Regions from separate parts of the Weissella sp. ESL1177 genome, predicted to be linked through region 1. Evidence: riboswitches for the same ligand, from Rfam matches in the RefSeq annotation. Region 1 holds a riboswitch; the other holds the start of a gene.
The links. Region 1 has a riboswitch for lysine ahead of alr (alanine racemase). Riboswitches for the same ligand answer to the same signal wherever they lie in the genome.

Region 1 (5,598 bases):
TCTAGAAATTTTTTTGCGAATACTGCCTGTGCTTTGCTTGCTTTTAATTCTGCCTTTAATCGTTTATTTTCAAGTAACACTTTATCCATATCTGATAATTCGTTCTGCGATTTTTTTCGACCTCTACCATCTTTTAAAGCCTCAAAACCATTTTGATCAACTTTTAAAACCCACGTACGAACTTGTTGATAACTGACATCAAATTTTTGAGCAGTTTTCTGATAATCTCGATTATTTTCAATGGCATAAGTTGCGATTTTAACACGGTCTTCAAATGTTAGTTTTCGTGATGTCATAGGAATTCTCCTTGTATACCCGACTGAACGGGACGGTACTTTATTCCCATTATACTTTGAAACCCAATCACGTACTTGAGTAGAACTACGTACGCCGAATTTTATTGCCAATTGCTCCATTGAGCCAGCACCTTGTAAATAAGCTTGTACAACTTTACGTCTAAAGGCGGGTTTATATTTTTGACGTGTCTTTGGCGGACATAGTCCGTCGATACCATAATTATTATACAAATCTAACCATCGTTTGATGGACATATTATTTAAATGATGTTCTCTTTGAAACCTTCGTTCCGTTTGTCCTGATTCAAGGAATTCTTGTATTAATTCATATTTTTCCATTGCTGTAAATTTTATATTTGCCATAAAAAAGTCCCCTAAAGATTTATGAAAGAAATTTATATTATTTCTTTCGTCAACCTCTAGGAGACTATAGCACGATTGTAACAATGATTAGGTGATTTTGGTTTGCAGTATAACGAAGAACCGGAAGCGCCTAATTGTTGTTACAGTAAGACTTCAGTCTTTTGGAACACGTTTAAAGGCGCTAATCTACCAATCAAAATTGATAGATTAGCGCCTTTTTCAGCTGATCATAACGACTTATGTCTTAGCCCCTTTTAAATTTAGAAAACAGCCTGATAAATGACACGGACAGCATCATCCATCTGATCGACAGGAACGCCAATCATCGTTGAAATTTGTGAAGCACCTTGGTTGATCATCGGTAGGTTGATACCTGCTTGAGCTAATGCTGTGGTAATTTTACTAAAAGTACCAATATGTTTTGGCATGCCTTCACCAACAATCATAATAATGGCGTAGTCATCTAACCATTCGAGTTCATCTGGGGCAATCGTTGCGTATAAATCATGGCTAATATGGGCTTTAATATCAGGCGTAAGTTGTGATTTATCAAAGATAATAGTCATATCATCAATTCCAGATGGCATATGTTCATAACTAACGTGATAAGTGGCCAAAATTTGTAATATTTTCAAAGTGAAACCGACTTCACGATTTAACAAATAACGGTGTAAATAAAGTGCCGCAAAACGATTATCGTTTGCAATTCCTGTCACTGGATTCTTTGGATCAATGGCGTGATTTGGGACAATCATGGTTCCTGGTGCTTGTGGGTCGTTTGTATTTTTAACATTAATTGGTATATTTGCTTCAATAACCGGAATGATGGCCTCATCATGGAAAACAGCAAAGCCAGCATATGATAGTTCACGCATTTCACGATAAGTCATTTTTTTAATCGATTGAGGATTTGGTACAACCTTAGGATTAACAGCATAGATAGCTGATACATCAGTAAAATTTTCGTACAAATCAGCTTGAAAGCCGCGTGCTAAGATTGCACCAGTAATATCGGAACCACCTCGACTAAAAGTTGCGGCATAACCATCATTGGTATAGGCAATAAATCCAGGAACAATCATTAAACGTGAATCATCAAAATCATAATTTTTAATAGCTTCATAACTAGCCTCATTTAAGCGTGCTGATCGTGGTGAACCAGTTACTGTTAGACCTAATGCAGCAGGAGAAACAAAATCAGCAGCTAAGCCTTTTTCTTGAAAAATAAAAGCAATCAATTGTGCGTTCAATAATTCACCATGCCCCATAAAAGCGGCATATAAGTGATCAAATGATGGATAGTGAACGCGATTTAAATGAATAAGTTGTTGTTTGATATGAGGGATAATCTTAGTTTCTTCTAACGAAAAGTATTGGACAATTTCTTGGTAGCGCGCCAGAATAGTTGTTAAAATTTCTGATGTATCGGTACCAGCAATGGTTTGATCAGCATATGTTTTAAGTAAATCAGTCACTTTAATATCACCATCAAAACGTTTACCTGGTGCTGATACGACAATAACTTGACGTTCAGCGTCAGCTTGAATAATATTTAAAACTTTTTGTACCTGAGCACCCGTTGCTAAGGAAGATCCACCAAATTTTACAACTTTCATTTTTTGCCTCCAAATAAATTTCTAATTGGCACTAATTAAAAGTGAAAAAAAGATTAATGTCAAGTATTGACATGAACATTAAATTAATATATTCTAATGTTACGTTAATGATTAATAGAGGTCGCAACCAACAAGAGTCGCTTAATGGAGTCTGCACAGACAAAGAAATTAAGTTAAAGGGGCGGTTGCCGAAATGAAACAGTTTGTGCACCTGTTATTGTTGGGCTAATGGTAAATAACTATTAGACTGTCGCTAAATTTCAGCGGGGAGCTATTGTCACAGTCTTTAGGAATAGAAACCAATCCGATTGACAGTGCAATAGTGCTGTTAGTCGGATTTTTTTTGTAAAAAAGATGGCATCATAAAGGGGCTAAACATGGTAGTAGCAGTAACAAGACCAACAAGAATCAAAATATCACAAGCAGCAGTGACGCATAATGTTGCCGTCACACGAGAGGCAAGTGGGGCGAAGTTTATGTTTTTAGCTGTGAAAGCTAACGCATATGGATTTGGATTGCAAACGATGGCGCAAGCAGCACTGAAAGCGGGTGTTGATGGCTTAGCAGTGGCTGTCCTAGATGAAGCCTTAGCACTACGTCAAGCTGGTATTACTGTGCCAATCCTTATTTTAGGCATTACGCTACCACAATATGCCAAGTTAATGGCTGATAATGACCTAATTGCAACGGTCAGTGATATCAGTTGGTTACAAGCTGCGCAACAGAGTTTAAACAAACAACAGGCGTCATTGAAGGTTAATTTAGGCGTTGATACTGGCATGGGTCGAATCGGATTTCGAAGTCGACAAGCATTAGCAACAGCGATTGACTTTTTAACTGAACGATCAGATTATTTTGTTTATCAAAGTATCATGACTCATTTTTCAGAAGCTGATTCACTTGCAACTGATTATTTTAAAACGCAGTTACGCCATTGGCATACTTTAACTGATGATTTGCCAATGCCTCCGATGGTTCACTTAGCAAATTCAGGGGCTGCCATGTATCATGCAGATGAATTACCAACTGACTATATTCGGGCAGGAACGGTGGTTTATGGTATCGAACCATCACGAGGGGAAGTTAGACCAGATAATTATTTACAACCTGTTCTAACATTGGAAACGACATTAATTTTTGTCAAACAAATGCCAGCAAATGTTGGTATTAGTTACGGACACAAATATTATACGCATGCAGATGAGTGGGTCGGCACGTTACCCATTGGTTATGCCGATGGATTACCACGTTCCTTAGAAGGTTTTGAAGTTTTAGTGAACGGGAAGAAAGCGCCAATTATTGGCAGCCTTGCAATGGATCAAATGATGATTTCTTTACCAGAAGAATTACCCGTTGGCACGGTAGTCACCATCATTGGTAAACAAGGGCAATATGAAAATACGATAGAGGACTTTGCACAGCATGTTGGCTTAGCACCATGGGTCGTCACGACTGGCTTGCAAGAGAGACTAATGCGTGTGCTTGTAGATTAAGGGGAAAATATGACAGTACCATATGAAGTAAACGAAGCTGGCGAATTAACAATTGGTGGTGTTTCTGCAACTGATTTAGCCAAACAATATCAAACACCACTTTATGTGTATGATGTGAATCATATTCGGCAACAAATGCGAGCATTTAAAACCGTTTTCATTAAACGAAAATTAGATTATGTCGTCTCTTATGCATCAAAGGCATTTGCAACGATTGCGATGTATGAAGTTGCCGCTCAAGAAGGCATCCATTTGGATGTTGTTTCTGGTGGCGAGATTCAAACAGCTTTAGCAGCAAATTATCCAATGGCTAATGTTTCTTTTAATGGTAATAATAAATCAATTGAAGAATTAACGATGGCTATTGACAATGGTTTGGGGACCATTATTCTTGATAATTTTTATGAATTAAGTATTTTACATGAGTTATTGAAGGAAAGAAAGCAACAACAAAATGTGTTGTTGAGAATTACGCCAGGTGTTGAAGCTCATACACATGACTATATTTCAACAGGTCAAACAGACAGTAAGTTTGGTTTTGATGTTGCTAGTGGTCAAGCACAACAAGCATTGCAGCAGGCTTTAGCTGATCCATATCTCAATGTTTTGGGTGTATCAGCTCATATTGGCTCACAGATTTTTGATGTCACTGGTTTCCAAATGGCTGCAGCCAAATTAGTTGATTTAGTCCATGAATGGGGCTTTGAACCACAAGTGATCAATACTGGTGGGGGCTTTGGTATTCGCTATACTGAAGAAGATAAACCTTTGCCAGCAACTGAATTTGTCGATGCCATTATTGATACAATTAGTGAAAAGACGATGGCATATGGTATGACAATGCCAGCAATTTGGATCGAACCCGGACGTGCGATTGTTGGACCAGCTGGGTATAATCTGTATACAATTGGTGCAAAAAAAGATGTTCCAGGCATTCGCACATATCTATCTGTTGATGGTGGTATGGGTGATAATATTCGACCAGCACTATATGAAGCAAAGTATGAAGCGGTTTTAGCAAGACAACCACAAGCACCGACTGAACAAGTTGTTCGTGTTGCTGGTAAGTATTGTGAGTCAGGTGACGTATTAGTTTGGCAACAGGCTTTACCACAGACAAAACCTGGGGATGTTTTGGCAGTATTGGCTACGGGTGCCTATGGTTATTCTATGGCTTCAAATTATAATCGTAACCCAAGACCTGCCGTTGTCTTTGTTGAGAATGGCCAATCACAATTAGTCGTTGCCCGTGAAACGTATGAAGACATGCTACATTTAGATAAGCATTATATAGTAGGAGAATAACAATGAACAACTTAGATGCACAAGAAATTATTAATTATATTGCAACTGCACCAAAGAAAACACCTGCACGTGTGACATTGGCTGGTGATTTATCAGCAATTGCTTGGCCAGAAACGGTTCAAACATTTATTGAAACGAAAACAGGAACAGTGATTGGTGACTATCAAGACATTCAACCGGTCATTGCAACAGCCGGTGATAAGATTACTGACTATCATGTTGAATTATTAGCTCGTAATAGTGGCGTACCATTACTTGATTATGAAAATGTGTCTGCTCGTATTGAACCAGGGGCAATTATTCGTGACCAGGTTAGCATTGGGGATAATGCAGTTATTATGATGGGAGCCGTGATTAATATTGGTGCTGAAATTGGTGCAGGAACAATGATTGATATGGGGGCTGTTTTGGGTGGTCGCGCCATTGTCGGTCAACATAGCCACGTTGGTGCGGGCGCTGTATTAGCTGGTGTTGTTGAACCAGCATCTGCAACACCGGTAACTATCGGTGATGATGTATTAATTG
Region 2 (5,598 bases), 880 kb from region 1:
GCTGCAACAATGGCCTTAACGTTCAAATTACCAGCGGCTGTTGCGACTGCTGCCGCAACTGATTCAGTGACGTCAGTTGCATCAAAGTGATCATCATGACGGCCATTCATAACCAATGATGTTTCTGCCTTTTCATCAATACGTGCCATCGTTGCAACTGCTTCAACTGGATAGGCACCATTTGCTGATTCACCTGACAACATCGTAGCATCAGTACCATCAAACACAGCGTTAGCAACGTCAGATGCCTCGGCACGCGTTGGACGTGGATTTTCTTGCATTGAATCTAGCATATCAGTTGCCGTAATGACTGGCTTACCAGCAGCATTCAATTGACGAATCAAATTCTTTTGTACCAATGGCACATTCTCTGCTGGAATTTCAACACCCATATCACCACGAGCAATCATCAATCCATCAGAAACTTCCAAAATTTCATCAAAATTATCGATTCCTTCTTGTGATTCAATCTTTGGGAAAATCATGACTTCTTCATGATGTGCTTCAGTTAGTAATTCACGGATTTCAAGAACATCAGCAGCTTTACGAACAAATGAAGCAGCGATATATTGAATACCATTCTTTAATCCAAAACGAATATCATCAGCATCTTTTTCAGTAATACCAGGTAAGTTAATTGAAACACCTGGTGCATTAACACCTTTACGTGATCCCAAAATACCATGGTTTTGTACTTCAGTTACTAATTCGCGGTTTGCAGCATCTTTTTCAGTGATAACCATGTCAAGCTTACCATCATCAAACAAAACATGTCCGCCAACATGAACATCATCAAATAGTCCAGGATATGTAACAGCAATCTTTTCTTTTGTTCCTTCAATAGAAGCATCCATTGATATACGGACAACATCACCAATATTAAATTCGATCTTACCCGGCTCTTGAACAGTTGTACGGATTTCTGCACCCTTCGTGTCCAACAAGAAACCAACCTTCTTGCCTGCAGCTTTTTCAGCCTCATGAACTGCATTCATTCGTCCTAAATGTTCCTCATGATCCCCATGTGAAAAATTAAAACGGACAACATTTGCGCCAGATTCGATTATCTTTGTAATCGTCTCCACATCAGAGCTGGCTGGTCCAAGCGTTGAAACAATCTTGGTTTTTTTCATGATTTAAAACTTCTCCTTAGTAAAAGATAATTGGTATTTCTATCTATCTGAAATTCATTGTACTATTTATCACTTTCTTTGTATACAAATTCAACTCGTCATTTGTTGCACTGTTAGAACAATTTTTTTCTTGTTAAAATAAAAACCTATTTATATTAAGGAATAAAGCGCTACCATTAATTTAGCTATAAATCGTAAATAATTGCTATAAAAAAAGAATTAGAACAAAATGCTCTAATTCTAACAAACTTCTAAATTAATCTAATGGACGGGCATCAGTATCTAAATCAACTTCTGTTAATTTACGTACCTTGGTATGATTCTTAAACTTATAACCAAAGTACAATACAATAAATAGCGGTACTGACATGTATGTTGTAATAATCCCGGGCCAATTCCAATTTGCAATGCCACCCTTAAATGCCGTCATATCTTGACCAACAACAACAATAATTGATAATACTAAAGCAATAATTGGTCCAACAGGGAACCACTTTGCTTTATAACGCAACTTATTGACATCACGACCTTGTGCAACAAAGGCACGTCGAAAACGGTAATGGGAAATGGCAATACCAATCCATGCTATAAAACCAGTTAAACCAGATGCAGCGACTAGATAATAGTAGATCTCGCGACCGAAAATTGATGTTAAGAACGTTAATAGCCCTACAGCTACTGTGGCAATAACAGCTGGCACTGGAATACCTGTTCGAACATTAACACGCTTAAATATTTTTGGTGCCATACCATCCAAAGCCATAGAATAAAGCATACGAGTAGATGCGTATAGACCTGAATTTGCTGATGAAACAACGGCCGTTAAAATAACGGCATTCATAATTGATGCTGCAGCGGCTAATCCTGCTGACTTAAACACCAGCGTAAATGGCGACACTGCAATATTCGATTCACTTGAACGTAGTAGGTTAGGATCCTTATAGTAAATAACTGCCCCAATCACAAAAATGGCAAGAATATAGAATAACAAAATTCGCCAGAAAATTTGCTTTATTGCTGCTGGTACTGATTTTTCTGGAGTTGCTGACTCACCAGCAGTGATACCAACCATTTCTGTTCCTTGGAAAGAAAAACCTGCAACCATGAAGACAGATAAGATACCACCAAAACCACCAACAAAACCATGATGACCACCAGCCGAAAGATTACGAGCAACATCTGGTTGTTTAAACATAATCCCTAAGATCATTAACAAACCAACGACTAAAAATGCCAAAACTGCGATAACTTTAATCATTGCCATCCAAAATTCTGTTTCTGCATAGGCCTTAGCTGATAACAAATTAATCACCGTAATTAGTACCAAAACTGCCGTTGACCAAATCCAACTTGGTACATTTGGCAACCAAAAGCCCATCACAACACCAACCGTAGCTGATTCTAAGGCAACTGTGATTGCCCAGTTAAACCAATAATTCCATCCCATCGCAAAACCAAATGCTGGATCAACAAAGCGATCTGCATAAACTGAAAACGATCCAGAAATTGGCATATATGTCGCCATTTCACCCAAACTGGTCATTAAGAAATAAACCATCACACCAATCACAGCATATGCCGTCAAGGCACCCATTGGTCCAGCCTGTGAAACTGTTGCACCTGAGGCAACGAACAAACCAGTTCCGATTGTTCCACCAAGTGCAATCATTGAAAGATGACGGGTTTTCATAGTCCTTTTCAGGTATCCCGTCTGTTGTTGACTATCAGCCATAATTCCTCCTAAACAAAGGCCTAACGCATTTAAAAAACAAAAAAATCCTAGTTTATACTTCTATCGTATAAACTAGGAACTGATTAGTTTTTAGTATTGTCGATAGCTCTCCGCAGCCGACTATTTTGCCGCGACAGTCTGCCCACTATTAATGTACACACCAACAATGAATACCACCATATTCATCATTTCGGCAACCGCCCCTTTTATTTAACCTTACTGTCCGTCGACTCAGCTAAATTACTCTTGTTGATTGCAACCTCTATATTATTAAATTTGTACTTCAAATATACATTAATTTATTTTGCTTTGTCAAGCTGTATTTTAAGCAAAGTAAAAACTATTTAAAGCTTTAAGTCGTTTACGTGTTATTTGTTACACACATGTTAAACTTAGTTGAGGAAGTATTTCATGAAATTTAACTGGGTAAAGGAGTATGGGCATATGATAATCGCAAAATCCCACCGACGTTTCATAACGTTAATTATTAGCTTATTATTGTTTATTGTCATTTCAGTGCTAACTTTTGGACATCAAGGATTCTTAAATACGTTCATGCAGATAAATCATGCCATTGCAAGAGGCATTATTCCTGAATGGCTTGAATACATAATTAAACCTGCTTATTTTTTTAGCCATGGCATACCTGTAGGCGTCATTATTTTTTTAATGGCCTTTCTTTTATGGGGGTTTAAATTTAAAATACCCGCTATGTGGATTTTACTGACTAGTTTAAGTGGTTGGCTAATCATTAACATCCTATCATTGTTTTTTAATTCAGCGACTAATGGTACGAAAATCGTTTACCCTGCCCACACAACTTTTTTTATGACGCTACTAATATCTTTTATATTAACAATAATTGTGCCTGAGATTGCTAGTAATACCTTACAGTTTGTCTGTCAAACAGGCTTATTGTTAATTTGGCTTGCAACATTTATAATGACCCTGCTATCACCTCATTATAATCTTGCGGCAGCCATTGCAGGTTGGCTATTAGCACTGGCTTGGCTACAATTTTCTGAAAATGTTTATCGTATGTATGCTGTACCACTTTATCATCAGCGCGTTTTCCGCAATTCATGGTACTAACAAACTATATCATTAATGCATTAGTCCTGTTATATACAATCAGGGACGTGAATCTCACAATTGATCCACGTCCCTTTAAAATGTAACAAAACATTGCAGCCTGCTACATGCTATTTTTTATCCTTAATTAAGGCCGACAATTTCACCATTTTCGTCTATATCAATATCAAATGCTGCCGGATGTTTTGGCAATCCTGGCATTGTTAAAATAGAACCCGTTAATGCCACCAAAAATCCCGCACCTAATTTCGGAATAAATTCTCGAATATGGATATCAAAATTCTTAGCTACGCCGATTTGCTTAGCATCATCCGATAATGAATATTGTGTTTTAGCCATTATTATCGGTAGCTTATCCCAACCATATTTTTTAAATGTTGCTAATTGTTTCGTTGCTTTATTAGAAAGAATTACCTTTTGACCACCATAAATTTCTGTCACGATATGATTTATTTTTACCATTGCATCATCAGTTGCACTATACAATGGTTTGAAATTTTTAACTTGTTCTGTTGCCTGAACTACCCCAGCAGCTAAATCTTGTGCCCCTGTTCCACCTTGAGACCAAACATCCGCAACATATGCTGGTACATCAAAACTAGCGACATAATCCTTAATCAATGACAACTCTTCTGCTGTATCATCAGTAAATTGATTAATTGCGACGACAACAGGAACACCATAACGACCCATACTTTTTAGATGCTGTCCTAAGTTCGCTAATCCCGCTTTCAGTGCTGCTAAGTTAGGAACAGTCAATGATTTCTTATCTTCACCACCATGCATTTTTAATGCTCTAACAGTTGCCACAATAACAATTGTATCTGGTGTTTTCCCAAGTAAAGGAACCTTAAAGTCAAGAAATTTTTCGCCACCTAAATCTGCACCAAATCCAGCTTCGGTCACAACATAATCGGCTAACTTTAAAGCAGATTTCGTTGCTAAGATTGAATTTGTCCCTTGAGCAATGTTCGCAAAGGGACCACCATGGATAAAAGCTGGTGTATGTGCTAGTGTTTGTACCAGATTTGGCTTGATTGCATCTTTTAATAATGTTGTGATTGCTCCAGCAACACCTAAATCAGCAACAGTTACAGGCTCTTTATCATAAGTATAGCCAATCACAATTTTCGCAATACGCTGTTTCATATCTTTTAAATCATGTGACAGAGTTAAAATAGCCATTAATTCCGAGGCCACCGTGATATCAAAGCCATCTTCTCTTGGTATCCCTGATGTTGCTCCCCCTAAACCGATGGTGATATGACGCAATGCACGATCGTTGACGTCCAGGGCACGTTTCCACAAAATACGACGTGGGTCTAAATGCAATGGATTTCCTTGATAGAGACTATTGTCGATCAATGCTGCCAATGTGTTATGCGCACTGGTTAACGCATGAAAATCACCAGTAAAATGCATATTAATATCAGCCATTGGAACAACCTGCGAATAACCGCCTCCTGTGGCGCCACCTTTCATCCCCATAACCGGACCTAAAGATGGTTCACGTAATGCCACAATAGTGCGATGATGTTGTTGCATTAATGCATCTGCTAATCCAACGGTAACTGTTGATTTCCCTTCACCAGCTGGTGTGGGATTGATTGCTGTTACTAGGATCAATTTACCCAACTTGTT

Region 2: linked by a shared signal. The riboswitch ahead of AC3B5D_RS05560 (amino acid permease) and the one ahead of alr (alanine racemase) in region 1 are both predicted to bind lysine.

Annotation. Positions count from the first base shown of each region.
Region 1 covers NZ_CM176591.1:282,736-288,333, forward strand. Annotated here, with positions in the region: gene AC3B5D_RS01425 (IS3 family transposase) at 1-60, opposite strand, end outside; gene AC3B5D_RS01430 (transposase) at 1-659, opposite strand, end outside; gene AC3B5D_RS01435 (aspartate kinase) at 920-2,275, opposite strand; lysine riboswitch at 2,383-2,557, shown strand; gene alr (alanine racemase) at 2,653-3,768, shown strand; gene lysA (diaminopimelate decarboxylase) at 3,778-5,073, shown strand; gene dapD (2,3,4,5-tetrahydropyridine-2,6-dicarboxylate N-acetyltransferase) at 5,076-5,598, shown strand, end outside.
Region 2 covers NZ_CM176591.1:1,159,784-1,165,381, forward strand. Annotated here, with positions in the region: gene pyk (pyruvate kinase) at 1-1,133, opposite strand, end outside; gene AC3B5D_RS05560 (amino acid permease) at 1,390-2,865, opposite strand; lysine riboswitch at 2,961-3,138, opposite strand; gene AC3B5D_RS05565 (phosphatase PAP2 family protein) at 3,310-3,957, shown strand; gene AC3B5D_RS05570 (formate--tetrahydrofolate ligase) at 4,081-5,598, opposite strand, start outside.